DNA from 3 places in the Streptomyces sp. NPDC002669 genome. Region 1 is predicted to be linked to each of the others. Evidence: riboswitches for the same ligand, from Rfam matches in the RefSeq annotation. Region 1 holds a riboswitch; each other region holds the start of a gene.
What was found. Region 1 has a riboswitch for S-adenosylmethionine ahead of ACFYW1_RS23440 (hypothetical protein). Riboswitches for the same ligand answer to the same signal wherever they lie in the genome.
Positions count from the first base shown of each region.

Region 2: another riboswitch for S-adenosylmethionine. It lies ahead of ACFYW1_RS06585 (aminotransferase class V-fold PLP-dependent enzyme); the one in region 1 lies ahead of ACFYW1_RS23440 (hypothetical protein).
Region 3: another riboswitch for S-adenosylmethionine. It lies ahead of thrC (threonine synthase); the one in region 1 lies ahead of ACFYW1_RS23440 (hypothetical protein).

Region 1 covers NZ_JBIAQQ010000016.1:103,498-113,643, reverse strand. The annotation lists gene xylB (xylulokinase) at 1-766, shown strand, start outside; gene ACFYW1_RS23460 (VWA domain-containing protein) at 966-2,243, shown strand; gene ACFYW1_RS23455 (hypothetical protein) at 2,243-3,091, shown strand; gene ACFYW1_RS23450 (cytochrome P450) at 3,366-4,733, shown strand; gene ACFYW1_RS23445 (DUF4232 domain-containing protein) at 4,968-5,504, shown strand; gene ACFYW1_RS23440 (hypothetical protein) at 5,539-5,946, opposite strand; SAM riboswitch class IV at 5,995-6,104, opposite strand; gene ACFYW1_RS23435 (cytochrome P450) at 6,214-7,473, opposite strand; gene ACFYW1_RS23430 (cytochrome P450) at 7,470-8,783, opposite strand; gene ACFYW1_RS23425 (SAM-dependent methyltransferase) at 9,063-9,914, opposite strand; gene ACFYW1_RS23420 (SAM-dependent methyltransferase) at 10,089-10,146, opposite strand, start outside.
Region 2 covers NZ_JBIAQQ010000003.1:384,953-395,098, reverse strand. The annotation lists gene ACFYW1_RS06615 (hypothetical protein) at 45-446, opposite strand; gene ACFYW1_RS06610 (heme-copper oxidase subunit III) at 634-1,254, shown strand; gene ACFYW1_RS06605 (c-type cytochrome) at 1,349-2,158, shown strand; gene ACFYW1_RS06600 (Rieske 2Fe-2S domain-containing protein) at 2,155-3,207, shown strand; gene ACFYW1_RS06595 (cytochrome bc complex cytochrome b subunit) at 3,213-4,838, shown strand; gene trpD (anthranilate phosphoribosyltransferase) at 4,963-6,027, shown strand; SAM riboswitch class IV at 6,189-6,306, shown strand; gene ACFYW1_RS06585 (aminotransferase class V-fold PLP-dependent enzyme) at 6,483-7,859, shown strand; gene ACFYW1_RS06580 (Lrp/AsnC family transcriptional regulator) at 7,941-8,222, opposite strand; gene ACFYW1_RS06575 (rhomboid family intramembrane serine protease) at 8,219-8,971, opposite strand; gene ACFYW1_RS06570 (hypothetical protein) at 9,133-9,375, shown strand; gene ACFYW1_RS06565 (NYN domain-containing protein) at 9,413-10,146, shown strand, end outside.
Region 3 covers NZ_JBIAQQ010000011.1:148,740-158,885, forward strand. The annotation lists gene ACFYW1_RS18800 (extracellular solute-binding protein) at 1-418, shown strand, start outside; gene ACFYW1_RS18805 (DUF3263 domain-containing protein) at 499-756, shown strand; gene otsB (trehalose-phosphatase) at 1,006-1,896, shown strand; gene ACFYW1_RS18815 (trehalose-6-phosphate synthase) at 1,940-3,343, opposite strand; gene ACFYW1_RS18820 (glucosyl-3-phosphoglycerate synthase) at 3,398-4,360, opposite strand; SAM riboswitch class I at 4,515-4,642, shown strand; gene thrC (threonine synthase) at 4,661-5,953, shown strand; gene ACFYW1_RS18830 (ubiquitin-like small modifier protein 1) at 5,985-6,263, shown strand; gene ACFYW1_RS18835 (cold-shock protein) at 6,709-6,915, shown strand; gene groL (chaperonin GroEL) at 7,252-8,874, shown strand; gene ACFYW1_RS18845 (hypothetical protein) at 8,991-10,146, opposite strand, start outside.

The DNA.
Region 1 (10,146 bases):
GGCGGCGGGGACCGGGGACAACATGAGCGCCGCGGTCGGGCTCGGGCTGGGCGGCGCCGGGCTGCTCGACCATCCGGTCCTCAGTCTCGGCACCTCGGGCACGGTCTTCGCCGCCTCCCGGGCCCGGCCCGCCTCACCGGCCCTCTCCGGCTTCGCCGGGACGGACGGCACGTACCTTCCGCTGGCCTGCACCCTCAACTGCACGCTCGCCGTGGACAAGGTGGCCGCGCTGCTCGGTCTGGACCGCGACGACGCGGCACCCGGCGGCGACGCGGTGCTCCTGCCCTATCTCGACGGTGAGCGCACCCCCGATCTGCCCACCGCCGCCGGCCTGCTCACCGGGCTCCGGCACGACACCACGTCCCGGCAACTGCTCGGCGCCGCCTACGAGGGCGCCGTCTTCACCGTGCTGCGCGCCCTGGACGAACTGCTGCGGGCCTGCGGTCTCGACCCGGCCGCCCCCGAGGTGGCCACCCGGCCGCTGCGCCTGATCGGCGGCGGGGCCCGGGGGCGCACCTGGGTGGAGACGGTGCGGCGGCTGTCCGGGCGGCCGGTGATCGTGCCGGGCGGCGGCGAACTGGTGGCGACCGGTGCCGCGGCGCTGGCGGCGTCGGCGGCCGGTGGTGCGGATCCGGTCACGATCGCCACCGGCTGGGGCACCGGCGAGGACGTCCGACTGCCCGCCGTCCCGCGGGACTCGGCCACCTGGGACCGGATCGGTTCGGTACTGGAACGGGCCGCGACCCCCTTGCTGGGCGGTCGCTGACCCCACGTCTCCCGGATTCCCCGCCCGTCTCGCGCGTCCCGCCTCCGGGCGCCCGTGCGCCCTCTCGCGCGCCGCGTCGTACGCCCCGCGAGCAGGGCTGACCGGCCGTCACTCCGGCCCGGCCGGTACCCGTCGGTGATCCCCCCTCGCCCCCGGGACCGGTTTGGGGAAGCGAAGCGGTCTTCACTAGTATCCGGCGATGATCATAAGAAAAAGGCTGACGGCCGGGGTGGGCATCCTGCTCGCGACCCTGACCGCCGGGCTCGGTTCGGCGATTCCCGCCGCTGCCGACGAAGCCCCCGCCAAAGCCTCCCCCAAGGTCGAGCTGGTGCTCGACGTCAGCGGTTCCATGAGGACCCGCGACATCGACGGCCAGTCCCGGATGGCCGCGGCGAAGCAGGCGTTCAACGAGGTCCTGGACGCGGTTCCCGAGCAGGTGCAGCTCGGCATCCGGACGCTCGGCGCCGACTACCCGGGCGACGACCGGAAGGTGGGCTGCAAGGACACCAGGCAGCTCTACCCGGTCGGTCCGCTGGACCGCACCGAGGCGAAGACGGCCGTCGCCACCCTCGCCCCGACCGGCTGGACCCCGATCGGTCCGGCCCTGCTGGGTGCCGCCGACGACCTGGAGGGCGGCGAATCCACCCGCCGGATCGTCCTGATCAGCGACGGCGAGGACACCTGCGGCCCGCTCGACCCGTGCGAGGTGGCCCGGGACATCGCGGCCCGCGGCATCCATCTCGTCATCGACACCCTGGGCCTGGTGCCGAACGCGAAGATCCGCGAGCAGCTGACCTGCATCGCCGAGGCCACCGGCGGCACCTACACCGCCGTCCAGCACACCGACGAACTCTCCGGCCGCGTCAAGCAGTTGGTGGACCGGGCCGCCGAGCCCGTCGTCACACCGGTGGCCACCGAGGGCACCGACCGGTGCTCCACCGCGCCGCAGCTCAAGCCCGGTCTGTACACCGACCGCCAGAAGTTCGGCCAGCACCGCTGGTACCGGGTGGACGTGCTGCCGGGCCAGGAACTGCGCGCCTCGGTCAGCGTCTTCGCCGACCGGGCCGTGAACAACGACTACGGCGTGCTGCTGCGGGCGCTGACCGTGCACGGCCGGGAGATCGTGCGGGGTTCGGAGTCGGGCACCGGCCGCACCGACGCGATCTCCTCCGGCCTGCGCTATCCGAAGGCCGGTTCGGCCGAGACGGACAGCGACGACAAGCCGGCCGCCGAGACCGTGTGCCTCCAGCTCGGCAACTCCTTCTCGGCACCGGCCTCGGTGAAGACCTCGCCGGGCATGCCGGTCGAGCTGACCGTGGACCTGGTGGACGCCCCGGACGACGCGGCCGACGTGGCCGCCTTCGGCCTCGGCCGCGGCTGGTGGCTGCTGGGCGTACTGGTCCTCACCGGACTGGTCGTGGGCCTGGTGTTCGGCTGGATCTCGCGCTGGCGCATCGCCGTCTGGAGGACCAACTGATGAAGCGGACGACACGTGCGTTCACGGCCGCGCTGCTGACCGGGCTCGCCCTGCTGACCCCGGCGGGTGCCGCGCTGGCCGACGACCCGTCGGCGAGCCCGAGCCCGAGCGCCTCCGACGAATCGGCCGGCCCCACCGAGGCGGGCACCACCTTCCGTACGGCGACGGCGATCCAGCAGGGCCGGACCGCCACCGCCGAGGCGTCCACGGGTGACTACCTGTACTGGGTCTTCCCCGCCGACGCGGGCCAGCGGGCCACCGTCAAGGCGAAGATCACCCTGCCCGAGAGCACCACCCGGCACGGTGCCTCGACGTGGCAGGTCGACGTGTACGACGGGCTGCGGCGCCGTCAGGCGTGCATGTACGGCCGCCAGACCGGGAAGGCGGCGGCCGACGCGTCGACGGTCGAGCTGGCCTGCGTCCTGCGGACCGTCCGCGCCTGGGCCGAGCCGTGGGCCGACGACCCGCTGCCGGGCAGCTACTACGTACGCCTCACGGTCGTCGGACTGCCCCCGTCCGACCTGGGTCTGCCGGTACGGACCGAGGTCGAGGTCACCTCGGTCGACAAGGGGGGTGCCGGTGACGTGGACGGCACGCTCTCCGAGCCGCTGGTGCCCGGCGTGTCCTCCGTCGCGCAGGCGTCCGACGACTCGGCCGCCGGTGACGACGGCGCGTCGGACGAGGCGTCGGCCGGCAACGGGCCCGAGGACGGCTGGTCCTCCGGCTGGTGGACCGACCGCTGGCTGTGGACGGTGGGCGGCGGCATCCTCGGGTCGCTCGCGGCGGTCTTCGGATACTCCCTCACCCGTGGCGCCGGCCGCCCGTCCAGGGTTCCGCCGGGCGCCTGACCCGCGCCCCCGCACGGCGTTCCCGACCCGGTGGACGGGCCCGGCCCCGCAGGGCCCGTCCACCGGGAACGGATCGCCGTCCCCTCACCCCCTCCCGCTTCCTCTCCTTCTCCCTCCCCGTTCGCGAGCCCATCCGCCCACGGGTGCCCCGGCCCGGCTACTCTCGTCAACTCACGTACCGCACAGGGCCGATGACATGTGCCACCGGTACGGGAGCCCTGAAGTCAGGTCGCTGCGCACCCCTGGGGTGCGCCACAAGGGAGCGGAGACCTTCATGTCCACGGAGACCGGCCCGGCCATCGACGCCGAGCCGCGGAACCACACGATCGTGCCGGGCCCGAAGGGGCTGCCGTTCCTCGGGAGCATGCCGCAGTTCGCGAAGAACCCCCTCGCCTTCTTCGAGCGGCTGCGCGGCCACGGGGACATGGTCGGCTGGCGGTTCGGCGCCAACCCGTGCGTGTACATAGCCGATCCGGACTGCATCGGCGAACTGCTCACCGAGACGGAACGCACCTTCGACCAGCCCGCGCTGGGCATCGCCTTCCGCACCGTGATGGGCAACGGCGTGGTGGTCGCCCGCGGCACCGACTGGCGGCGGAAACGGTCCCTGGTACAGCCCTCGGTACGCCCCAAGCAGGTGCGGTCGTACGCGGCAACAATGGCGGGCAGCACGGTGGAGCTGGCCGACACCTGGTCGGACGGCCGACGCGTCGACGTCAAGCGGGAGATGGCCGCCCTGACGCAACGGATCGCCGTCCGCACGATCTTCGGCGTGGACACCCCGGCCGACACCGAGGCCATGGGCCGGGCGATGGACGTGGCGCAGCAGGAGATCGGCAAGGAGTTCGCCGGGATCGGCGCACTGCTGCCGGACTGGGTTCCGACACCGGGCCGGGCCCGGATCAAGAAGGCCGCGGCGGTCATCGACGCCGAGGTGGCCCGGGTCGTCGCCCGCCACCGCGACGGCGGGGACGAGCGCCCCGACCTGCTGAGCCGGCTGCTGACCGCGATCGACGAGACGGGCGCGCACCTCACGGACCAGGAGATCCGGGACGAGACGGTCACCCTGTACATCGGCGGGCACGAGACGACCAGTTCCACGCTGGTGTGGGCCTGGTACCTGCTGTCCCGCAACCCGCGGGCGCGCGCCGCGCTCACCGAGGAGCTGGACCGGGTCCTCGGCGACCGGGAGCCGGAATTCGACGACTACGCCCGGCTGACGTACACCCAGTCCGTGGTCAAGGAGACGCTGCGGCTCTACCCGACGATCTGGCTGGTCACCGGCGTGGCCAAGGAGGGGGCGCGAATCGGCGGCGTCCCGATGCCGCGGGGCACCCGGGTGTGGAGCAGCCAGTGGGTGACGCACCGCGACGCGCGGTGGTTCCCCGAGCCGGAGGAGTTCCGCCCCGAGCGCTGGGACCCCGAGGAGGGCGACGACATCGCGGAGTACGCCTGGTTCCCCTTCGGCGGCGGCCCCCGGGTCTGCCTGGGGACCCGGTTCGCGATGGTCGAGGCGGTGCTGATCCTGGCCGTACTGGCCCGCCGCTTCGAACTGGACGTGGACCCGGGCACCATCGATCCCGTACCGAGTCTGACCCTGCAGCCGGACCGGGAGGTGCTGGCGACGCTCCGGGCACGGTGACGGGCGCAGGGCGGCCCGCGGGGCTCGTGGGGCTCGTGACCAGGCCCCACGGAGTCGTCCGGGCGCCGCCCACGCATCGTTCGGGCACCACCCCCGCATCGGATATACCGAACCGATATGTCCGATCTGTCGCGGGGATCATGTCATTCGGTCCACACTGTCCATGTCGGCCGTCCCGGCCCACATGGCCGTTCGGCCGTATCCGCAGGCTGTCGATCCAACGGGAGAAACACCATGCGCCTCCGCTCCGCCCTCGCCTCCACCCTCTCCGTCGCGGCAGCCCTGGCGCTGACCGGCACCGCGATGTCGGTGACGGCCGGCACCGCGTCCGCCGGAACGGCGAGCCGTCTCGCGACATGTCAGGAGAAGGCCCTCACCGTGCACGCCTCGCCCGGCGGACAGCGGAACGTCGTCCGTGTCGACGTCACCAACCACGGCAACCGGGCCTGTGTGGTGGACCGGATCCCGACGATCACCTTCAGAGGGCTGGACGGCTCCGCCCAGCCCGTGCCGCCCGCCGAGAGCGGCCCCTACACGCTCTCCGCGGGCGAGCGGGCCCACGCCGCCGTCCGCACCGCGGACCCGGCGGCCTCCGAGGGCCACGTCGTCGGCAGTCTCTCCGTGGCGGCCGACCCCTCCCACCTGGGCGTCACCTTCAGCGGGGCCCCCGTCGGCATGCCCCTGGGCATCCCCGTGTGGGAGCCGATCACCACCCTGTGGCAGGAGTCGAGCGCCGCCGCGGACCGCGCCCTGGCGGATGCGGTGGGCTGACGGACGGCCACGGACGCGGCGGTACGAACCGCGACTACAGGCCGTGGGCCGTGCCGCCGACGGTCCGCCGCGGGTCGGGGGCCTTGGTCGCGCACAACGGGCCGCCCTGGAACCCCACGTTGACCAGCGCCGTGGCACGGCCCGCGGAGTCCACCAGCTTCAGGGCGTGCCACCGCGGCAGCCAGAACACCCGGCCGCGGTGCTCGGCGAGCAGTTCCGTCAGGGCCGCCGGGGCGTGCGTCCACACCTTCGGCAGTTCCCCGGCATGATCGAAGGCGGGGCGCAGCCCGATCCAGCCGTCGGCGGCGACGTCGCCCGAGGTGAGCAGGAGCTCCACGGCCTGGCCGGGCTCCTGGTGGCACTTCTTGGCGTGGATCCAGTGGACGTGGTGGCCGGGTCCGTGACCGGAGCAGCCGTCATCGGGGATGAGGTGGGGGAGCATGGGTGTTCGCCTTCCCGAGACCGTGGACCTCAGGTGCTCTGCCCCGGCGGTCCGCTGTTCCCCGCACACCGCGCGCGGGGCAGGTCCTCACCCGGAGCACCCGCAGCGGAGCGGGGTGCCGTCCAGTCAGCCGGGGCTTCGCACTGGAACTCATGACCCATGAGGACTGTATCCCACGGACGGCGCTGCCCGACGGGTGGTCAGGGCCCGTACCGGCCGGGGGCGCCGGTCTCCCACTCCACCCGCCGGTCGTCGGGCAGCCAACCGTCAGCCGTGCAGCAGGACCGGGAAGGCCGCCATGTCGTTCTGCGTCATCACCGGCAGCTTGTTGATCTCCTCGTCCGGAACGGCCGCCCGCAGTGCGGGGAAACGCTCGAACAGCGCGGGCAGGGCGATGCCGGCCTCGACGCGGGAGAGCGCCGCGCCGGGGCAGATGTGCGGCCCGTGCCCGAAGGTCATGTGCCGGATCGGCGTCGGCCGGGTGATGTCGAACGCGTCGGCGTCCGCCCCGTGCTGCTCGGTGTCGCGGCCGATGGCGCGGTAGGAGATCACCACGCCCTCGCCCTTCGGGATCACCTCGTCGCCCACCTGGATGTCCTCGGTGGCGAACCGCATCAGCAGATGGGTGGTGGGGGTGTCCCAGCGCAGGGTCTCCTCGATCACCGTCTCCCAGGGGATCTCGCCGTCGAGCACCTTGCGCAGCTGGTCGGGGTGGGTGAGCAGGGCCCGCACGGCGTTCAGGATCAGCCCGATGGTGGTCTCGTGACCGGCCGCCACCATTGCCTTGAGATTGCCCACCACCTCCTCCTCGGTGAGCGGTTCGCCGCCCTCCTCGGCAAGGATGAGCGCGCTGGTGAGATCGTCGGTCGGCCGCGCGGTCTTCTCGCGGACGAGGGCGGTGTAGAAGACGTCCAGCTCGGCCAGCAGCGCCAGACGCTCCTCCTGCGGCGTGAGCATGGAGAAGAACGCCTTGTACCGCTTCATCAGCATGGGATGTTCCGCCTCGTCCACGCCCATCAGCATGCCGACGACCCGCATGGGCAGCGGCTGCGCGAACACGGACTTGAGGTCGACCACCCCGTCCTCGCTGCGCTCGCCGTGCTCGGCGAGGGAGTCGAGCAGTTCCTCGGTGAACTTCTCTATCTCCGGGCGTATCTCCTCCAGTCGGCGCGGGGTGAGCGCCTGGGAGGTCTTGGTGCGCAGCCGCCGGTGTTCCGCGCCGTCCACGGTGAACATGGAGCGCCCGGCGTCGATCATGCCGATCAGCGGCCAGTCGTGCGTGACCTCCCCGCTCTGCCAGAGCCCCCAGACATCGATGTCCTTCACCAGCCGCGGATCCACGAGCAGTTGGCGGGCCAGGGAGTGCCGGGTGACGGCCAGGGCCGGTACGCCGAGCAGTTCGATCCTGGCGAGCGGACCGGCGTCGCGCAGGCGCGCCGTCTCGCCGTCGAGGTCCTGGACCAGCGGGTCGACGACCAGGACCGGGCCGTTCGAAGCGTCTTCCCGGGCGGCGTGCGGACAGTTCAAGAGAAGTCTCCTCTCGGTCGTACGGGGGAGAACCGGACGGGCAGCGCGGTCATCCCCCGCAGGAAGGCGGACTGTCGCCGGACCAGTTCCCGTGCGGAAACGGACAGTTCCAGGTCGGGCAGCCGGTCGAGCAGCACCTCGATCCCGGTACGGGCGATGATCTCGGCTATCTCCTGTGCGGGGAAGGGGCAGCGGTACTCGCCGTGGCTGAACGCCATGTGCGCGCCGTTGCCGCCGCGGCCGGACGGCCCTCCCGCGGTCGAGAGGTGCTGCCGGATGTGCGGGTCGGTGTTGGCGGCGCCCAGCCCGAGGAGCAGCATGTCCCCGGCCCGGATGCTCCGCTCCCCCAGCCTGGTGTCGCGCGCCGCCCAGCGGCCGGCGAGGATCTGTGTCGGGCACTCCTCCCAGAGCACCTCGTTCATGGCCTCGGCGACGCTGTGCCGCCCGCCGGAGAGCGCCACGGCGAACTCGTCGTCGGTGAGCATCAGGCGCAGCGAGTTGCCGATCCAGTCGGCGGTGGTGAGGTGCCCGGCGGCCGTGATGGCCATCAGGTCGAGCACGTACTCCTCGTCGGTGAACTCGCCGGGGTACGCGAGCATCCGGGATGCCACGTCCCTGCCGGGCACGGCACGGCGGGCCGCGAGCAGCCGCCCCATGTGCTCCCCGAACCGCAGATGGGCCTCCTGCGCGCCCGGCCCGCCGTCGGCCAGATCCCTGAGCACCTCGGCGATCTGCGCCCCGTCCTCGTCGGGGAAGCCGACCAGCCGGGCGAGGACGAGGACCGGAAGCGGTACGGCGAAATCGGTGATCAGGTCCGCCGTGCCGCGTTCGCAGAAACCGTCGACGAGACGGTCCGCCAGTTCCTCGCAGTCCTGGCGGAGTTCGAAGTGCTCGACCTCCTCCAGCGCGTGTCCCACCATCGCGGCGTGCCGCCGGTGCTCGGCCCCGGCGGTGAAGTAGATGGACGGCATCGGCCGGCCGACCATGGGTAACAGCGGCCAGTCGTCCGGGACGTTGCCCCACTGGTTCCACAGCCCGACGTCCCGGGGGAACAACTCGCCGTCGCTGGTGACCTGGTGGAGTTCGCGGTAGCCGACGACGAGCCAGGCCGGGAACCCGCCGGGCAGTTCCACGGGCACGACGGGCCCGTGCTCGTTCCGCATGGCGCGGTAGACGACGTGGGGTTCCGTGTGGAATTCGGGTCCGCTGAGCGGGACGGCGGACCCGCCGGGGCGCACCGGGCAGCCACCGCCGGTGGTCGCGCCGGTCGCGGCCGGGTGGTCGGGCACGGCGGATGCGGGCGGCGTCATCGTACGGGTTCTCCTGTGACGAGGGCTTCGCTCGTTGCGGCGATCGGTTGATCAACGCGGCTTCACTATAGGGAAGTTTGGTAAGCCTTCAGGAGTCAATCGAGAGCATTTCCCTCACATATTTGATCAACAACGACCGCTTTTGATGCCTTCTCCCCGTGTTCCCCGGCACCGCCCGCACCCCGTACGCCCCGCTCCTCGTACGCACCCGCTGCCGGTACGTGTCCGTGCGGCGGCCGCCGCTGCTCGCGGGCGACCGCCACCGTTGACGGGCTGCCGCTACGGCTTGCGGGCGACCGCACCGTAGATGGGCACGGGCCGGGTCTCCACCGGGAGTTCGCCGACGTTGAGCTCCGGGTGCCAGTCGACGACCTGGACGACCCCCGGTTCCACCACGTCCAGCCCGTCGAAGAACCGGCTGACGCCCCGGTGCGACCTCGGTACGAGCGTCACGCCGCCCGCCGCGTACGAGGCCACCCCCTTCTCCACGCTCTCGGGGTCGAAGTCACCCGTGAGCTGGGACAGGACGAGACAGCTCCCGGCGGGGAGCCGCTCCATGAGCCGTTCCACCAGCGCGTACGCCCCGGCGCCCGTCCCGTTCCCCTCGTTGTCGCCGTCCTCGACGAAGTGCAGCAGGGCGATCAGGGACAGTGCGACGGGACGGTCGAAGTCGAGTACGTCGGAGGCGAGTTCCAGAATCCGGTCCGGCTCCCGCGCGTCGGCGTCGAGATACGCCGTCGCCCCTTCGCCCGTGCCGCTCAGCAGGGCTTCGGCGTGGGCCAGGACGATCGGGTCGTTGTCCACGTACACGACCCGGGCGGCGGGCGCCGCGCCCTGGACGATCTGGTGCAGGTTGGGCTCGGTCGGGATGCCGGAACCGATGTCCAGGAACTGCCGGATGCCCTCCTCACCCGCGAGCCAGCGCATCGCACGGTGCATGAACCAGCGGTTGTGGCGTGCGATCCGCTTCGTGTCCGGCGACAGTGCGGCGATCTGTCTGCCGAGCTCCTCGTCCACGGGGTAGTTGTCCTTCCCGCCGAGGAACCAGTCGTACACCCGCGCGGAATGCGGCCTGGTGGTGTCGATGTGGTGCGCGCCGGCCGGTCGTGCACCGGACTCGTGCCCTGTCATGCGGCGTTCCCCCTGTCGCTGTGGTCGGTCCCGGTCCTGTCGTTGCTCCTGCTGCTGATACTGGTGCTGGTGGTGCCGTCGGCGGCCGGTTCCTTGCCGGCCGCCTCGAAGAGCGGTCACCCGGACGGCCGTGCGGCACCACCGGGGCAGGTGACCCCGGCGGTGCCGCACCGGTCACTCCTTGACGCCGATCCCGCCGAAGGCGTCGACGTCCGCGGGGACGGTCGCGCTG
Region 2 (10,146 bases), on a different contig from region 1:
CGGCAGAACCGCGCAGGAGCCCGCGTGGGGGCCCGTGGCAGGACTCAGGCCCCCACGGAGAGCCTGCTGCGCAGCAGGGCGGCCAGGGCGTCCGCGAACTCCACCGGTTCGACCGGCAGGGTCACCGCGGCGTCCGCGCGGCTCCAGGTGGCCAGCCAGGCGTCCTGCGGGCGCCCCATCAGCAGCAGCACGGGCGGGCAGCGGAAGATCTCGTCCTTGATCTGCCGGCAGACCCCCATGCCGCCCGCGGGCGCCGTCTCGCCGTCCAGCACGCAGACGTCGACGCCCCCGTGCTCCAGCGCCTCCAGGACCGCGGGCAGCGTGGCGCACTCCAGGAACTCCACCGGTGGCACGTCGGCCGCGGGCCTGCGCCCGGCTGCCAGCCTCACCTGCTCACGGGTGTTGGCGTCGTCGCTGTAGACCAGGACCGTGGCGGTCGGCTGCATAGTTCCTCCGTGACATCTGTGTCTTCGGGGCTTTACGGGCATGAACCGATGCGCGGATCGTACTCCGCCCGACGGCCTGTCAGCACCGGTCAGGACAGCTGTTCCATGGGCCGTTCGGGGCGGACACACCCCGCTGACACACCGAACGGCACCCCCCGGGGTGAGGGCTGGATAAGCGACCGACATAATGTCGGTCGTGGCGACAGCAACGACAGTAGAAACCGGGCACGCGCACCCGTCGGTCAATCGACCGAACCTCACCAGCGTCGGAACCATCATTTGGCTGAGTTCCGAGCTGATGTTCTTCGCGGCCCTCTTCGCGATGTACTTCACCCTGCGATCGGTGATGGGACCGGATCACTGGAAGGAGATGGCCGAGCACCTGAACTTCCCGTTCTCGGCGACAAACACCACGATCCTGGTGCTCTCCTCACTCACCTGCCAGCTCGGCGTCTTCGCCGCGGAGCGGGGCGATGTGAAGAAACTCCGCACCTGGTTCATCATCACCTTCGTGATGGGTGCGATCTTCATCGGAGGCCAGGTCCTCGAGTACACCGAGCTGGTCAAGGAGGCGGGCCTCTCGCTCTCCTCCGACCCGTACGGTTCGGTGTTCTACCTGACCACCGGTTTCCACGGGCTGCACGTGACAGGCGGACTCATCGCCTTCCTGCTCGTCCTGGGCCGGACGTACGCGGCCAAGAGGTTCACCCACGAACAGGCCACCTCGGCCATCGTCGTGTCCTACTACTGGCACTTCGTCGACGTCGTGTGGATCGGCCTCTTCGCCACGATCTACATGATCAAGTAATCGGGCCCGGCCCGACCCGCATGATCAAGTAATCGGGCTCGCACCCGAACCACATCCAGCATCGACGCAGAAGATCCTGACACCGGGGTAATCCGTGAAAAAGCTCTCCGCACGACGACGCCATCCGTTGGCGGCGGTCGTCGTACTACTCCTCGCGCTGGCGGCCACTGGGGGGCTGTACGCCGCGTTTGCGCCCGCGAGTAAGGCGCAGGCCGACGAAACCGCCCAGTCCCTCGCCATCGAAGAGGGCAAGAAGCTGTACTCCGTCGGTTGCGCCAGCTGCCACGGAACCGGCGGTCAGGGCACCACCGACGGGCCGAGCCTGGTCGGCGTGGGCTCCGCCGCCGTGGACTTCCAGGTCGGTACGGGCCGTATGCCGGCGCAGCAGCCCGGCGCCCAGGTACCGAAGAAGAAGGTCATCTACACCCAGGCGCAGATCGACCAGCTCGCGGCCTACGTCGCGTCGCTCGGCGCCGGCCCGATCACTCCGACCAAGAAGCAGGTCAACCCTGCGGGCGCGGACATCGCCAAGGGTGGCGAGCTGTTCCGCACCAACTGCGCGCAGTGCCACAACTTCACCGGTGAGGGCGGCGCGCTGACGAACGGCAAGTACGCGCCCAGCCTGGAGGGCGTGGACCCGAAGCACATCTACGAGGCCATGCAGACCGGCCCGCAGAACATGCCGTCCTTCCCGGACACCACGATGCCCGAGCAGCAGAAGCGGGACATCATCGCGTACGTCCAGACCGTGAACAGTGACCAGTCGGAGAGCCCGGGCGGTCTCAAGCTGGGCGGCCTGGGGCCGGTCAGCGAGGGCCTGTTCGCCTGGATCTTCGGTCTCGGCGCACTGATCGCAGTTGCCGTCTGGGTCGCGGCCCACACCGCTAAGGCCAAGAAGTCATGAGTAGCCAAGAGATTCCAGACGAGAACCTGCCCGCTGAGCAGGACCCCGCGCACGGCGCGGTGAAGGTCGCGGACGACCCGTTCGCGGACCCGGGGCTGCCGGCCCACAAGCCGCGCATCCAGGACATCGACGAACGGGCCGCGAAGCGCTCCGAGCGCACCGTCGCGCTGCTGTTCACGCTGTCCATGCTGGCGACGGTCGGCTTCATCGCCTCGTACGTCATCTTCCCGGTCGACAAGATCGTGTACATCTGGCCCTTCGGCCATGTGAGCGCGCTCAACTTCTCCCTGGGTCTGACCCTGGGCGTGGCCCTCTTCACGATCGGCGCCGGTGCCGTCCACTGGGCGCGCACGCTGATGTCCGACGTGGAGGTCGCCGACGACCGGCACCCCATCGAGGCCGCGCCCGAGGTCAAGGCGAAGGTCCTCGCCGACTTCGCGGACGGTGCCCGGGAGTCCGCGATCGGCCGTCGCAAGCTGATCCGCAACACCATGTTCGGCGCGCTGGCCCTGGTGCCGCTCTCCGGTGTGGTGCTGCTGCGCGACCTCGGCCCGCTGCCCGAGAAGAAGCTCCGCGAGACCATGTGGAGCAAGGGCAAGCAGCTCATCAACATGAACACGATGGAGCCGCTGCGTCCCGAGGACGTGATCGTGGGTTCGCTGACCTTCGCCATGCCCGAGGGCCTGGAGGAGGACGCGGAGGACTTCAACAACCAGATCGCCAAGGCCGCGCTGATGATCGTCCGGATCCAGCCGGAGAACATCAAGGACAAGCGCGAGCTGGAGTGGTCCCACGAGGGAATCGTGGCCTTCTCCAAGATCTGCACCCACGTCGGCTGCCCGATCAGCCTGTACGAGCAGCAGACCCACCACGTGCTCTGCCCGTGCCACCAGTCCACCTTCGACCTCTCCGACGGCGCCCGCGTCATCTTCGGTCCGGCCGGTCACGCCCTCCCGCAGCTGCGGATCGGCGTGAACAGCGAGGGCAACCTCGAAGCGCTCGGTGACTTCGAAGAGCCCGTCGGTCCTGCCTTCTTCGAGCGGGGATGACACGGATGACTACTGTGACCGATACGAAGCGCAAGGCGCCCGCCGGCGAGCGGGTGGCCGACTGGGCGGACGGCCGACTGGGGATCTACTCCCTGGCCAAGGCCAACATGCGCAAGATCTTCCCGGACCACTGGTCCTTCATGCTCGGGGAGATCGCCCTCTACAGCTTCATCATCATCATCCTCACGGGTGTGTACCTGACGCTGTTCTTCCACCCGAGCATGAACGAGATCGTGTACCACGGCTCGTACGAGCCGATGCAGGGCATCCGGATGTCCGAGGCCTACGCCTCGACGCTGGACATCAGCTTCGACGTCCGCGGTGGTCTGCTGGTTCGCCAGATCCACCACTGGGCCGCGCTGATCTTCCTGGCCGGCATGTTCGTGCACATGATGCGCGTCTTCTTCACGGGTGCGTTCCGCAAGCCGCGTGAGATCAACTGGCTGTTCGGCTTCCTGCTGTTCGTGCTGGGCATGTTCACCGGCTTCACCGGCTACTCGCTCCCGGACGACCTGCTGTCCGGTACGGGTGTCCGCTTCACCCAGGGCGCGATCCTGTCGATGCCGATCGTCGGCACGTACATCTCGATGTTCCTGTTCGGCGGGGAGTTCCCCGGCCACGACATGGTGGCCCGGTTCTACTCGATCCACATCCTGCTGCTGCCGGGCATCATGCTCGGCCTGCTGGTGGCGCACCTGATCCTGGTCTTCTACCACAAGCACACGCAGTTCGCGGGTCCCGGCCGCACCAACCAGAACGTCGTCGGCATGCCGCTGCTGCCGGTGTACATGGCGAAGGCCGGTGGCTTCTTCTTCCTGGTCTTCGGCATCATCGCCGTCATCGCGGCGATCGCCACGATCAACCCGATCTGGAACATCGGCCCGTACCGTCCGGACCAGGTGTCCACCGGCGCCCAGCCCGACTGGTACATGGGCTTCGCCGAGGGTCTGATCCGAGTGATGCCGGGCTGGGAGATCAACCTCTGGGGCCACACGCTCGTCCTGGGCGTGTTCATCCCGCTGATGGCCTTCGGACTGGTGCTCGCGGTTCTCGCGGTCTACCCGTTCATCGAGTCCTGGATCACCGGGGACAAGCGCGAGCATCACATCCTGGACCGCCCGCGCAACGCCCCGACCCGGACGGCCTTCGGCGTCGCCTGGATCACCGAGTACGTCGTCGTCTTCATCGGCGGTGGCAACGACCTGTGGGCCACGCACTTCCACCTGTCGATCAACGCCATCTCGTGGTTCGTCCGGATCTTCATCTTCGCGGGCCCGATCATCGCGTTCATCGTCACCCGGCGGATCTGCCTCGGCCTCCAGCGCCGCGACAAGGAGAAGGTGCTGCACGGACGCGAGTCCGGCATCATCAAGCGCCTGCCGCACGGTGAGTTCGTCGAGATCCACGAGCCGCTCGGCCCCGAGCAGCTGCACACGCTCACCGCGCACGAGCAGTACAAGCCGGTCGAGATCGGCCCGACGGTCGACGAGAACGGTGTCGAGCGCAAGGTGTCGCCGCTGGAGAAGCTGCGCGCCCGACTCAGCAAGGGCTACTACGGCGAGAACAACCAGATCGCCAAGCCCACCGTCGAGGAGTACAAGGAGATCACCAGCGGCCACGGTCACCACTGATCGCCTGAACTGATCGCCACGGCAGGAGCCCCGTCCACGCGTTGGACGGGGCTCTTCGCCGTCCTCTTCCGGTCGATAGGGTGGAGACGATTCTTTTACCGACTGTGGACCCCGGGAGCGGACCATGAACGTTGTGACCCCGATCGGCGGCGACAGCGTGGCGGACCGTTCCTGGCCCGGCGTGCTGAACGCCCTGCTGCGCGGCGAGAACCTCACCGCGGACGCCACCGCCTGGGCCATGGACCGCATCATGAGCGGCGAGGCGACCGATGTGCAGATCGCCGGGTTCGCGGTGGCGCTGCGGGCCAAGGGCGAGACCATCGACGAGGTGACCGGCCTGGTGCGGGCGATGTACGAGCACGCCCGCACCATCGAGGTGCCCGGCCGCACGGTCGACATCGTCGGCACCGGCGGCGACCTCGCCAAGACGGTCAACATCTCCACCATGTCGGCGATCGTCATCGCCGGCACCGGCGCCAAGATCGTCAAGCACGGCAACCGGGCCTCGTCCTCGGCGAGCGGCTCCTCCGACGTGCTGGAGAAGCTCGGCGTCAACCTGGACCTCTCCGCGGAGCGGGTCGTCGAGGTCGCCGAGGAGGCGGGCATCACCTTCTGCTTCGCGGTGAAGTTCCACCCCGCCCTGCGGTACGTCGCCAGGGCCCGCAAGGAGCTCGGCACGCCGACCACGTTCAACATCCTCGGCCCGCTCACCAACCCGGCCCGGGTGCGTTCCCAGGCCGTCGGCGTGGCCGACCCGAAGATGGCGCCCATCGTCGCCGGGGTGCTCGCCGAACGCGGCAACTCCGCGCTGGTCTTCCGCGGCGACGACGGCCTGGACGAGCTGACGACGACCGCGACCTCACGGGTCTGGGTGGTGCGCGACGGAGCTGTCCGCGAGGAGACGTTCGACCCGCGCGACGTCGGTCTGGAGCTGGTGCCCGTGGAGGCGCTGCGCGGCGCGGACGCCTCGTACAACGCCGATGTGGCCCGCCGGCTGCTGGCGGGGGAGCAGGGGCCGGTGCGCGATGCCGTGCTGCTCAACTCGGCGGCGGCCCTGACGGCGCTGGACCCGACGGACGGCACGCTGAACGAGCAGCTCGCCGCCGGGATGGCGAAGGCGGCCGAGTCCATCGACTCGGGCGCGGCGGCGCGGACGCTGGAGCGCTGGGTGGCGGCCAGCAACGCCTGAGAGCCCGTCGGGCGGTGTCACCCGATGACCGCCCGACGGGCCCCGACAGGTCCCGGCAGGCCCCGACGGGCTCTCGAACGGGCGGAGAGATGACGCAAGGCGCGGTCCGGATCCTGGACCGCGCCTTGCGCACGTCCGCGCGTATGGCAAGATGCTGGGCAGGTCATGAGTGACAGCGACTACGGCCCCGGCCCGCTGTCCGGCAACCCTCCGTCCGTGGCGGGGTGCCCCGGGTGAAGACCAGGCCGTGGGCAGCGAGGTCCACGGCAAGCGCGGGCCCCTCGGCATCTGTGAATGCCAACCCCCGGGGTCCTGGTCCCTAGGGAGCCTCTTGTGAGCACGCGAATGCGATAGGGCCGCCCGGCCCTCTTCCGCACACCCTTTTTTCTCCTTCCGCCGCACTGTCGCGTGTCCGCCGGTGCGCGTTCTTCGCCTGCCTCTTACGGGAGTTCGCCATGTCTGTACCCACCGCTGCCATCGACGAGTCGGTTTGTTCCCCGCTGCCCGTTCTGGGGGAGGACGTGACGGTTCCGCTGGTCACGGGCGGTGAAGTCGCGTACGCCGCCCTCGACTACGCCGCCAGCGCGCCCGCCCTGCGCCGGGTCTGGGACGACGTCGCCGCGTACGCCCCGTACTACGGCAGCGTCCACCGCGGCGCCGGCTATCTCTCCCAGCTCTCCACGGACCTCTTCGAGAACAGCCGCGCCACCGTCGCGGAGTTCCTCGGCTGCCGCGCGGACGACCAGGTGGTCTTCACCCGCTCGACCACCGACTCGCTGAACCTGCTGGCCGCGGCGCTCCCCGCCGACTGCCAGGTCTTCGTCTTCGAGACCGAGCACCACGCCTCGCTGCTGCCGTGGCGCGACGCGCGGGTGACCTACCTGAACGCCCCGCGCACCCCGGCCCAGGCCGTCGAGACGCTGGAGCGGGCCCTGGCCGCGCGCGACCCCTACGGCCCCGCGCTGGTCTGCGTCACCGGCGCCTCCAACGTCACCGGCGAGCTGTGGCCGGTCGGGGAGCTGGCGGCCGCCGCGCACGCGCACGGCGCCCGGATCGTGCTGGACGCCGCGCAGCTCGCCCCGCACCACCCCGTCGACATCGCCGAGCTGGACGTCGACTGGGTCGCCTTCTCCGGGCACAAGCTGTACGCGCCCTTCGGCTCCGGCGTGCTCGCCGGCCGGGCCGACTGGCTGCGGGAGGCCGAGCCCTACCTGGCCGGCGGCGGCGCCTCGCGCAAGGTCGCCCGCCGCCCCGACGGCGGGGTGGACGTCGAGTGGCACACCACGGCCGCCCGGCACGAGGCCGGTTCCCCCAACGTCATCGGCGCGTACTCCATCGCCTCGGCCTGCAAGGCGCTGAAGGAGGCGGGCTTCGACGCGCTGGTCGCCCGCGAGCAGCGCCTCGTGGCCGGTGTCCGGGCCGGTCTCGCCGCAATTCCCCAGGTCAAGGTGCTCTCGCTGTTCGGCGACGACGCCCCGAGGGTCGGCGTCATCTCCTTCGTGGTGGAGGGCTGGAACAGCTCGCACTTCGCCGCCGCGCTCTCCGCCGAGTACGGCATCGGCGTCCGCGACGGACTGTTCTGCGCCCACCCCCTGGTCCGCACCCTGCTGGGCGGCGACCCGCAGGAGGTCGGCGAGTGCGGTGCGCCCGAGGCCGAGCCGGGCGAGCGGTCCCTCAACGCGATCCGGGTGAGCTTCGGCGCCGGTACGCCGGACGAGCACATCGAGCGCTTCGTCCGCGCGGTCCAGGAGCTGGTGAGCGAGGGCGCCCAGTGGAAGTACCGCACCGAGGACGGCCGTTGCGTCCCGGACCGGGGCGCCGCGCAGCACTGACCGGCACACGGCACTTCGGCGGGGTACGGGCGGCTTCCGCCCGTACCCCGCCGAAGTGTCACGCGGGTGAATCCGTGGTGGTTACGCGTCGAGCCCGATGGCGAAGGCCGCCTCCAGGTCGTGCTGCGAGTAGGTGCGGAACGCCACGTGGGTGTCGGTGGCCTCGACGCCGGGAATCTTGCTGATCCGGCCCGGGATGATGTCCGCCAGATCGTCGTGCCTGGCCACTCGGACCATGGCGATCAGGTCGTACGTACCGGTGACCGAGAAGACTTCGCTGACGCTGTCCAGCGCGGCGATGGACTCGGCGATCTCGGGAATCCGGTCCACGCTGGTTTTGATGAGCACGATCGCGGTGATCACGGCTGACTTTCTCCCTCGGTGGCCGCGGCTGGTGCCTTCACTCTATCCGTACGCCGGTAACGCCCCCAGGCGTAGAGGAAGCCGAGGGCAAAGCCCACCACGTGGGCCAGATAGGCGACCCCCGGCCCCCCGCTGCCCGCGCCCTGGACCGCGAGCCACTGCAGGACGAACCAGAACACCAGCACGATCCAGGCGGGGAAGCGCAGCGGCAGGAAGAAGAGGAACGGGAACAGGCTGGTCACCCGGGCCCTGGGGAACAGGTACAGGAACGCCCCGAGCACCGCCGAGATCGCCCCCGAGGCGCCGACGAGCGTCTGGTCGGAGGTGGCGTGCGCGGCCGCGTAGGCGACCAGGGCGAGGTAGCCGCAGATGACGTAGAAGAAGGTGAACCCGATACGGCCCATGCGCTCCTCGGTCATCGCCCCGAACACGTACAGGAAGAGCATGTTGCCGAGCAGGTGCACCCAGCTGCCGTGCACGAAGAGGGCGGTGAGCGGGGTGAGCAGGACCCGCACCGGGCCGTCCCACAGCTCGTTCGGGATCACGCCCCAGCGCTCGAAGTAGCCGGCCTGGGCGGCCAGCCGGGCGGCGGCGCCGCCCGGCACCGGGTTGAGGCCGGACAGCGGACTGATCACGAAGACCAGCGAGCACGCCGCGATCAGGGCGTGGGTCATCGGCGATCCGCCCAGGGCGACCGTCCGCAGGTATCCGCCGGCCGGCCTGTCGGTCACAGTGCGCCGATCGATCATGAACAGAGCATGACGCAAGCGGAGGGAACGGGACAGACCGCCTCGCCGTGTCGGGCGGACGCGGCGAGGCCGTAGGGTTGCGGCAGGACATCCGCAGTTCGACGGCGCACCGCGAGATCCTTGAAGCAGCAGCACGAGGCTCGACGAAAGAGGACGCAACGATGACGACGGTTCCCCAGCCGACCGACGGGACCCGCTGGCGCTGCACGCTCTGCGGAAACCTCACCCGCTTCGACGTGACGCGCTCCTCGAAGGTCGTCGAATACGTCCATCTCGACCTGGCCGGTGAGGCCAGCGTCGAGGAACGGGAGGTGGTCAGTGAGACCATCGAGTCGGTCCGCTGTCGTTGGTGCAATGCGGTGGACCAGATCGAACTGGTGGACAGGCCGGGTGCCGACTCCTGACGGAGCCGCGCCCACAGACAATTTGGGGTGACGGAACGTGGAGCAGCCCGCTGATGGCGCCGAGGCGGCCGAGGCGGCCGACGACGCCGTCGAGGCGCTCGACCGCCCGCTGCCCGAAGGCGTACGGCGGAGGGTCGTGGCGCTGGTCTCGGACGCCTTCGGCGGGCTGACGGTCGGCGAACTTCCGGCCCAGCTGAGGCAGTACGCCCGGTTCACCCCGACCCGGCGTGCCAAGTTCGCCGGGAACGCGATGGCCGCCGCCCTGGAGAGCGACGCGCTGTTCCGCCAGCGCATCGGCGAGCGGCTCAAGGAGGGGCAGGCCGAACTGGCCGCCGCCCTGGAGTCCGGTGCGCCGCCGGCCGCCGCCGACCCGGTCGACGTGGCCGCCGCGGCCTATGTGCTGCGCCCGGCGGGCTGGGTGAAGCTGGTCGCCGCCGCCGGTGAGGAGGCCCAGCGCGCGGACGCCGAGCGGGCCGACGAGGAGAGCCGCCGCGAGCTGGAACGGCTGCGCGAGGAGCTCTCCCGGGCCCGCGCCCAGACGAAGAGCGAGACGGAGCGGCTGCGCGGCGAGCTGGACGCGGCCCGCAAGGAGGCCGAGTCCCTCCAGCGCAAGCTGCGCAGCGCCGTCAACGAGGTCAGGCGGGGCGAGGCCGCGCTGCGCCGCAGCCGGGCCGAGATCGAGGCCGTGCGGTCCGAGACGGCGGCCCAGGTCTCCGCCGCCGAGAGCGAGAGCCGTCGGCTCAAGGCCCGGCTCGGGGAGGCCGAGGCGGC
Region 3 (10,146 bases), on a different contig from region 1:
CGTGTCCGTCGGCATGGTGCCGATGCCCGGCGCCGACGGCCCCGCCAAGGGCTCGCTGGGCGTGGCCGACTGGATCATGGGCTTCAAGCAGAACGGCCACCGCGCGGAACTGGGCAAGTTCTTCGACTACCTGTTCACCGACAAGAACGTCATCGACTTCGCCGACGCCTACGACCTGCTCCCGACCACCGACAGCGCCTCGGCGGCCATGGAGTCCGACCCCGCGTACAAGCCGCTGTGGAAGTTCCTGGCCGCGCTGCCGGAATCGGAGTTCTACCCGTACGGCAAGACCTCCTGGGCCCGGACCAGCGAGTCGATCAAGGAGAACATCGGCGGGGCGGTCGAACCGGGCGGCAGCCCCGGGAGCACGCTGGGGCGGATCGCGCGCGACGCGGCCGAGGCGGAGCACGGGAAGTAGGGCGTCACCCGGCGGGCGGGGCCCCGGGGCCCCGCCCTCGGCAGGTGGCGGTCCGCCGGACGGGCGTTATGTTGGCTGATATGACCGCCCCCACGCACGGCCCCGACGACCCGGACGGACTCTCCGACAGGGACCGCGCCGTGCTCGCCGTCGAACGGCAGTCGTGGGCGGGCCCCGGCGCGAAGGAGCGGGCCATCCGCGAGCAGCTCGGCATCTCGCCCACGCGCTACTACCAGCTGCTGAACGCGCTCCTCGACGACCGCCGCGCCCTGGCGGAGGACCCGGTGACGGTCAACCGCCTGCGCCGGGTGCGCGACGCGCGACGGGACCGCCGCTGAGGCACGCCCCCGGAGGGCGGCGCCCCCGGAACGCCGCAACGGGTTCGGCCCCGGGCCCCGGCTCGGAGGGCCCGGCAGTAGGTCCCGCGGCGTTGTCGTCGATCACCATGGCTCCTTCCCCGAGCTCTCGGCTTCGCTTGAGCAGGGGAGACCCCATCTGCTTCAATCCTCCGCCTTGCGATGCACGCACCCCAGCCCCGCTCCTTCATCCGCGCCACCTACTACCGGGCCCTCTTATAAGCTCGGCCCATGGGCAGCAACCCGGAAGAACGCGCACCCGCGTCCGCGCCGAGCGAGATCCCGTCCGAGCTCCCGACCCCCACCACCGCACCGGGCCGGGAGGCTCTCGCCGCGATTCTCGCGCGCCCCGAGCGCGCCGTTGTCGCGCTCGACTTCGACGGCACCCTCGCCGACATCGTCCCCGACCCGGAACAGGCCCGCGCCCACCCCGGCGCCGTCCCCGCACTGGCCGCGCTCGCCCCGAAGGTGGCCTCCGTCGCCGTGATCACCGGCCGCCCGGCCGGGGTCGCGGTCCGGCACGGCGGCTTCGCCGGGGTCCCGGGCCTCGACCACCTCGTCGTCCTCGGCCACTACGGCGCCGAACGCTGGGACGCCGTCACCGGCACCGTCCACGCCCCGCCCCCGCACCCCGGCCTCGCCGCGGCCCGCGCCGAACTCCCCGGCGTGCTGGACCGGGCCGGCTCCTGGCACGGCACCTGGACCGAGGAGAAGGGGCGGGCGATCGCCGTCCACACCCGCCGCGCCTCCGACCCGCAGGCCGCGTTCGAGGCCCTGCGCGCCCCCCTGGGCGAGCTGGCCGCCCGGCACGGACTCGTCGTGGAGCCCGGCAAGCTCGTCCTGGAGCTGCGCCCGCCGGGCGTGGACAAGGGCGTCGCGCTCGCCCGGTACGTACGGGAGACGGACGCCGGGTCCGTCCTGTACGCGGGCGACGACCTCGGCGACCTCGCGGCGTACGCCGCGGTGGAGAAGCTCCGTACCGCGGGCCCCGACGGCGTCCCGGGACTGCTGGTGTGCAGCGGCGGCGCGGAGGTGCCGGAACTGGCGGCCCTGGCCGACCTGCGCCTGGCCGGCCCGGCCGCGGTCGTCGGCTTCCTGGCGGCCCTGGCCGCACACGTCTGAACCGGCCGGGACCCCACGAACGGCACCGCGTTGCGGCGGGGCCTCAGCCCTGCCGCAACGCGTCCAGCTGCTCCAGGAACCACTGCTGCGGCGGCAGCGCGACCGCCGCCGCGGCCAGCCGCTCCGTGCGCGCGGCCCGCTCGTCCTCCGCCATCGTCAGCGCCTCGTGCAGCGCCGCCGCCGTCGCGGAGACGTCGTACGGGTTCACCACCACCGCGTCGCCGCCCAGCTCCTCGTACGCCCCCGCCTCCCGCGACAGCACCAGCGCGCAGCCGTGGTCGGAGACCACCGGGATCTCCTTGGCGACCAGGTTCATGCCGTCGCGGATCGGGTTGACGAGCGCCACGTCGGCCAGCCGGTACGCGGCGAGCGAGCGGGCGAAGTCGTCCTTGACGTGCAGCACCACCGGCGTCCAGCCCGCCGTGCCGTACACGGCGTTGATCTCCTCGGCGACCCGCCGTACCTCGTCCGTGTAGTCCCGGTACACCGCGAGGTCCTGCCGGGAGGGGTACGCGAACGCCACGTGGACCACCCGCTCCCGCCACTCGGGGCGGTCGTCGAGGAGTGCCCGGTAGGCGAGCAGGCCGCGCACGATGTTCTTGGAGAGCTCCGTCCGGTCCACCCGTACGATCGTCCTCCGGCCGGGGCCCGTCTGCTCGCGCAGTGCCGCCATCCGCTCGTCCACGTCCGCCTCGTGCGCGCGGCGGCGCAGGAAGTCCGCGTCCGCGCCGAGGCCGTGCACCCCGATCTCGGTCCGGCCGGTGCCGCCCACGATCCGGGTGCAGCAGTCGGCGAACGCGTCGGCCCAGCGCCGGGTCAGGAAGGCCGCCCGGTCCGCGCCCAGGATGCCGCGCAGCAACTGCTCGGCGATGTCGTCGGGCAGCAGCCGGAAGTAGTCGACGGGCGCCCACGGGGTGTGCGAGAAGTGCCCGATCCGCAGGTCGGGGCGGAGCGCGCGGAGCATGCCGGGCACCAGCGCCAGGTGGTAGTCCTGCACCAGCACCGCCGCGCCCCGCCCGGCCTCCTCGGCGAGCGCCTCGGCGAAGGCCCGGTTGTAGGTCTCGAACGAGGCCCACTGCCGCCGGAACTCCGCGTCGAAGACCGGCTCCAGCGGGGTCTGGTACAGCATGTGGTGGACGAACCAGAGCACCGAGTTCGCGACGCCGTTGTACGCGTCCGCGTGGACGTCCGCGTCGATGTCGAGCATCCGCACGCCCGGCTCGCCGACCCCGCGCCGGACCGCCTCGCGGTCCCCGTCGCCGAGCGCGGCGCACACCCACAGCTTGTCCTCGACGGCGCTCAGCCCGGAGACCAGGCCCCCGCCGCCCCGTCTCGCGTCGAGCGCCCCGTCCTCGCCCAGGGCGTACGACACCGGGCCGCGGTTGGACGCGACGAGGACCTGGGCGGAGGGCCGGGCAGGGGGCTGGGCTTCGTGGTCGGAGGCCATGTTGCGGAATCTAGCCCGATCACGAACCGCCCAAACGTGCGAAGTCGGGCCGGTTCAGGCCGCGCGGCGCGAAACGTACTCCTCGATCTCGCGCATCGGGGGCCGCTCCTCGGTGTCCACGGCGTGGGTGCGCGGCACGAAGCCGTCCGCGCCGCGCTCGAACTGGGTGAGCTCGGGGCGCACCAAGTGGCCGCGGGACAGCCGCAGTTGCGCGGTCCGGTAGATCGTCGCCGCCATCCGGCCCAGCGCCTGCCCGTCCTGGTGCCGGTGCCTGCGCACCCCCACGTCCACCTGGGCCAGCGCGTCCAGTCCCACCGTGTGCAGGGCATCGACCAGCAGTCCCAGTTCCACTCCGTAGCCGACGGGGAACGGCAGCTGTTCGAGCAGGGAGCGGCGCACGGCGTACTCGCCGCCCAGCGGCTGGACGAAACCGGCCAGCTGCGGCCAGTGCAGATTGAGCAGCGGGCGGGCCACCAGCTCGGTCACCCGGCCCCCCTGGGCCGCCGTCCCGCCGGTGTCGTCCCCGAAGGGGCGGTCGTACATCGCCTTCACGAACTGCACGTCCGGGTCGGTCAGCAGCGGGCCGACGATGCCGGAGACGAAGTCCGCCGAGAAGTCCTTCAGGTCGGCGTCGACGAAGCAGACGATGTCGCCACCGGTGACCAGGAGGGACCGCCACAGCACCTCGCCCTTGCCGGGCACGGCCGGTATCCGGGGGAGTATCGCGTCACGGTGCACCACCCGGGCGCCGGCCTCCCGGGCCACCCGGGAGGTGGCGTCGGTGGAACCGGAGTCGATCACCACGAGCTCGTCGACCAGGGGGACCTTCTCCATCAGCTCGCGCCGGATCGTCGTGACGATGTCGCCGACCGTCGCCTCCTCGTCGAGCGCGGGCAGCACCACGCTCACGCTCCCGCGGCGCGGATCCCCGGCCTTGGCGGCCAGCAGACGCTCCAACGGACGGTCGGCGGCCGACCAGGATCGCCCGGCCAGCCAGCGTTCGACCTCTTCCAGCACGGTCGGTACTCCCTGTTGTGTGATCCATCTCGCGGTTCGGACTGCTGTCTCGGCAGCCTGGTGCTTCGGTTACAGTCTTGAACAACGCGGATGACCGTCGCATGTCGGGGTCCATCTGCCAATAAACGCCCGGATCGAAGATCCGGTGCCAAAGAGCTCATCCAGAGGGACTGAGGGAACGGCCCGTTGAAGTCCCGGCAACCCTCCTGCCGACCGCGAGGTCACGGTGGGGAAGGTGCCAATTCCGTCTTGTGGCGAAGTGCGTCACAAGGAAGATGAGGAGAAAGGGCCTCCGCCATCATGGCTGTGCAGACCGTTGCAGCGAACACCGAATCCTCCGTCGACCTCGGCCCCGCCGCGGCGCTTTCCTGCCGCGAGTGCAAAGAGCGTTTCGACCTCGGCCCCATCTTCGCCTGCGCGTCCTGTTTCGGACCGCTCGAAGTGGCGTACGACCTGCCGAGCGGTTCCCCCGAGGAGCTGAGGAAGCGCATCGAGGCCGGCCCGAACAACATCTGGCGCTACGCGCCGCTGCTGCCGGTCCCCGCGGACGTCGCGGACAAGCCCAACATCAACCCCGGCTTCACCAAGCTGGTCAAGGCCGACAACCTCGCCCGCGAGCTGGGCGTCACCGGCGGCCTGTACGTCAAGGACGACTCCGGCAACCCGACGCACTCCTTCAAGGACCGGGTCGTCGCGATCGCCGTCGAGGCCGCCCGCGCCTTCGGCTTCACCACCCTGTCCTGCTCCTCCACCGGCAACCTCGCCGGAGCGGTCGGCGCCGCCGCCGCCCGCGCGGGCTTCCGCTCCTGCGTGTTCATCCCGCACGACCTGGAGCAGGGCAAGGTCGTCATGGCCGCGGTGTACGGCGGTGAGCTGGTCGGCATCGAGGGCAACTACGACGACGTCAACCGCTTCTGCTCGGAGCTCATCGGCGACCCGCTCGGCGAGGGCTGGGGCTTCGTCAACGTCAACCTCCGGCCGTACTACGGCGAGGGCTCCAAGACCCTGGCGTACGAGATCTGCGAGCAGCTCGGCTGGCGGCTGCCGGACCAGATCGTCATCCCGATCGCGTCCGGATCGCAGCTCACGAAGATCGACAAGGGGCTCCAGGAGCTGATCGGGCTCGGTCTGGTCGAGGACAAGCCGTACAAGATCTTCGGCGCCCAGGCCGAGGGCTGCTCCCCGGTCTCCGCCGCCTTCAAGGCCGGTCACGACGTCGTACGGCCGCAGAAGCCGAACACCATCGCCAAGTCCCTGGCCATCGGCAACCCGGCCGACGGCCCGTACGTCCTGGACATCGCCCGCCGCACCGGCGGCGCGGTGGAGGACGTGGACGACGAGCAGGTGGTCGACGCCATCAAGCTGCTGGCCCGCACCGAGGGGATCTTCGCGGAGACGGCGGGCGGGGTGACGGTCGGCGTGACGAAGAAGCTCATCGAGGCCGGTGTCATCGACCCGACGCTGACCACCGTCGTCCTCAACACGGGCGACGGCCTCAAGACCCTCGACGCGGTGGCCGCCACCTCGCAGGCGACCGCGACGATCCGCCCCAGCCTGGACGCGTTCCGCGCCGCGGGCCTCGCCACCAGCTGACCACCCCGGACTCCAGGAAAGGCACCCGATCATGAGCGTGAACGTCCGCATCCCCACCATTCTCCGCACCTACACGGGCGGCCGGGCCGAGGTCCCGGCGGAGGGCACGACCCTCTCCCAGGTCATCGAGTCCCTGGAGAAGGACCACCCGGGCATCGCCGCCCGCGTCCTGGACGACCAGGGCAAGCTGCGCCGCTTCGTGAACGTCTACGTCAACGACGACGACGTGCGCTTCGAGAACGGTCTGGAGACGGCCACGCCGGACGGCGCCGGCATCTCGATCATCCCGGCCGTCGCGGGCGGCTGCTGACACCGCGTCGGGTCGCGGACCGAATCACCCGAACGGAATTGCCCTCTCCGGTTTCAAACCTCTCCGGGTTTGAAACGGAGGGGGCAATTCTGCATGGTTGAGCGCGGTAGAGTGTGGGAAGTCCCCCCAGCTGCCCGCACCGCCTGCATATGAGAATGCGCCGCGTCGCGACAAGAAGCAGCCAAAGTGCTCGAACCCCTTGCGCCATAAGTCACTTTTGTCTGGCCCGACTTGCCCTGGAATCTCACCAATTCCACATATTCGGGCGTTCGGCGCTGTCGAGAATTCTCGTCCGATTGACCTGTTGCAGAGGGCAGTTGGGCAGATACATTCAGCCGCGGTCGACGCGTTCCGGCGCACGCACCCTCTCCTGTCGGAGGGTGGGTTCTGACCCGGGACCGCGAAGTGCGGCCCCGCGCAAGGGCCAGTAATAGGGGAGTTAGGCATGGCTCAGGGCACCGTCAAGTGGTTCAACGCGGAGAAGGGGTACGGCTTCATCGCGGTCGACGGTGGTGCGGATGTTTTCGTCCACTACAGCGCGATCCAGATGGACGGGTACCGCACCCTCGAAGAGGGTCAGCGAGTTGAGTTCGAGATCTCGCAGGGCCAGAAGGGGCCCCAGGCGGACATGGTCAAGCTCGCCGTCGGCTGAGTACGACGCGGTCGGCCACCGACACCACTCACGCACCGAGGTCCGTACCCCCCCAGGGGTACGGACCTCGGTGCGTTCCGGCGCGCCGGAACGCCTCCCCGTCCCCGTCGCCCGGCCGTCGTTCCCCGCCGGGCCTTCCTCGAAGGCGCTTGCACTCTCCATGGTCGAGTGCTAATTATTGGCGTTAGCACTCTCCAGGTGAGAGTGACAGAACTTGGATCGGGCCGGTGAGGCCCGCAGGCCGGCGGGGCAAGGAACCACCGGTCACGCAGGCCGTCCGTCGCGGGCGCCTCCCGGTCCGGAGAAATCCACCCCTGTCCGGGAGGACCACTTCACATGGCCAAGATCATCGCGTTCGACGAGGAGGCCCGGCGCGGTCTCGAGCGCGGCATGAACCAGCTCGCCGACGCCGTCAAGGTCACCCTTGGCCCCAAGGGTCGCAACGTCGTCCTTGAGAAGAAGTGGGGCGCCCCCACGATCACCAACGATGGTGTTTCCATCGCCAAGGAGATCGAGCTGGAGGACCCGTACGAGAAGATCGGTGCGGAGCTGGTCAAGGAGGTCGCCAAGAAGACGGACGACGTCGCCGGCGACGGTACGACCACCGCCACCGTTCTGGCCCAGGCGCTCGTCCGCGAGGGTCTGCGCAACGTCGCCGCGGGTGCCAACCCGATGGCCCTCAAGCGGGGCATCGAGAAGGCCGTCGAGGCCGTCTCCGCCGCCCTCCTGGAGCAGGCGAAGGATGTCGAGACCAAGGAGCAGATCGCTTCCACGGCCTCCATCTCCGCCGCCGACACCCAGATCGGCGAGCTCATCGCCGAGGCCATGGACAAGGTCGGCAAGGAAGGCGTCATCACCGTCGAGGAGTCCCAGACCTTCGGTCTGGAGCTCGAGCTCACCGAGGGCATGCGCTTCGACAAGGGCTACATCTCGGCGTACTTCGCCACCGACATGGAGCGCATGGAGTCGTCCCTCGACGACCCGTACATCCTGATCGTGAACTCCAAGGTCAGCAACGTGAAGGACCTCCTTCCGCTGCTGGAGAAGGTCATGCAGTCCGGCAAGCCGCTGCTGATCATCGCCGAGGACGTCGAGGGCGAGGCCCTGTCGACCCTGGTCGTCAACAAGATCCGTGGCACCTTCAAGTCCGTCGCCGTCAAGGCCCCGGGCTTCGGTGACCGCCGCAAGGCCATGCTCGGCGACATCGCCATCCTCACCGGTGGCACCGTCATCTCCGAGGAGGTCGGCCTCAAGCTGGAGAACGCCGGTCTCGACCTGCTCGGCCGCGCCCGCAAGGTCGTCATCACCAAGGACGAGACGACGATCGTCGACGGTGCCGGTGACAGCGACCAGGTCCAGGGCCGCGTCAACCAGATCCGTGCCGAGATCGAGAACAGCGACTCGGACTACGACCGCGAGAAGCTCCAGGAGCGCCTCGCGAAGCTGGCCGGCGGCGTGGCCGTCATCAAGGCCGGTGCCGCGACCGAGGTCGAGCTCAAGGAGCGCAAGCACCGCATCGAGGACGCGGTGCGCAACGCCAAGGCCGCCGTCGAGGAGGGCATCGTCGCCGGTGGTGGCGTGGCTCTGCTCCAGGCCTCGGCCGTCTTCGAGAAGCTGGAGCTCTCGGGTGACGAGGCGACCGGCGCCAACGCCGTGAAGCTGGCCCTGGAGGCCCCGCTGAAGCAGATCGCCGTCAATGGTGGTCTCGAAGGCGGCGTCGTCGTCGAGAAGGTGCGCAACCTGGCCGTCGGCCACGGTCTGAACGCCGCGACCGGCGAGTACGTCGACATGATCGCCGAGGGCATCCTCGACCCGGCGAAGGTCACGCGTTCCGCCCTGCAGAACGCCGCGTCCATCGCCGCGCTGTTCCTCACCACCGAGGCCGTCATCGCCGACAAGCCGGAGAAGGCCGCCGCGGCCGCTCCGGGCGGCATGCCGGGCGGTGACATGGACTTCTGATCCTGACGGATCGGCAGTTCCCGCACAGCTGTGCCGCGCAGGCCCCCCGGACCACCTGGTCCGGGGGGCCTGCGCCGTTCCGGTTTCCCGGTCCTCCCGGCCGCGGCGCCCGCCCGCTACGGGAGCCGGTCGAGCAGCCAGGTGGAGAGTTCCTCCGTCACCAGGGCGTGGCCCTCGTTGCGGGAGGCGAGCTTGAACTCGTCCAGTCCGCTGGGCTCGTACGGGAGCCGGGAGATGTCCATGTACAGCTCGTCGTCCGTGTCCAGGTCGCCGATGTCCACCGCGCTGACGGACGGCACGAAGCAGTGCGAGCGGATGCGCACGTCGGTCTTGAGGCCGAGCGGGGCGGCGAGCGCGTTGAGTCCGTCGGCGAGGATGCCGAACCCTTCCAGGGTGCCGCCGGGCGCGCCGTCGATGGACGGCAGTCCGGTGGTGCGGATCTCATGGGTCCGGTCCGTCACCACCCGTAGCCGCGCGGCGAGTTCGCCGTCGCCGGGGGAGTGGGTGTAGAGCCTGGTGCCCGCGATCGAGGCCCCCCTGCCCTCCAGGGCCAGTTCGCCCGCCCGGGCGTCGGTGCCGATGCCGTCGGCCGCCCCGTTGGCGACCCCGATCAGCCGCGGCCTGCGCGGCCATTCGCCGACCGCCCGCATCTCGGCGAGGAACGCGGTGCGTTCCGCGCTCCGTTCCGGTGTGCCGTCCCACTCCCCGATGTGCCGCCACAGCAGCTGGCGGGCGGCCGGGCTGTTGATCTGGTCGGAGAACCGGCTGTCGAGGTCCCTGATGTAGTGCGCGAACGCCTGGAGCGCGAGCGGAATCCAGGCGCCGCGATGAGGGCTGTCGTACGAGAAGTACAGCCCCGTCCGGTGGTCGACGTCCCGGCTCTCCATCGCGGCCAGCGCGTGCCGGGTGACCAGGCCGCCCGTGCCGAACCCGCCGACGGCCAGCGGGGTGCGGCCCTCCTGTTCCGCGGCGGTGCGCAGGATCGCGGCCTGCGCGGTCGTGGAGTTGTCCGGAATGGACGCACCGCGTTCGCGGAAGCCGAGGAGGACGACGTCCCGGCCGCGGCGGCGCAGCTCGCTGATGAGCGGATAGTCGCCGAACTCCATGGTCTCCCAGGCGGACACCAGCTCGCTGGGCCCCGTGCCGAAGCCGTCGGCGACGAGCACGGGCCGTACGAGTGCCTTGTTCCCCTCGCCGAGGTAGACCCGGGCGGAACCGCCCGGCAGATCCCATACGGCACTGGGCCGCAGGGGGAGGGAGCTGTGCGGTTCG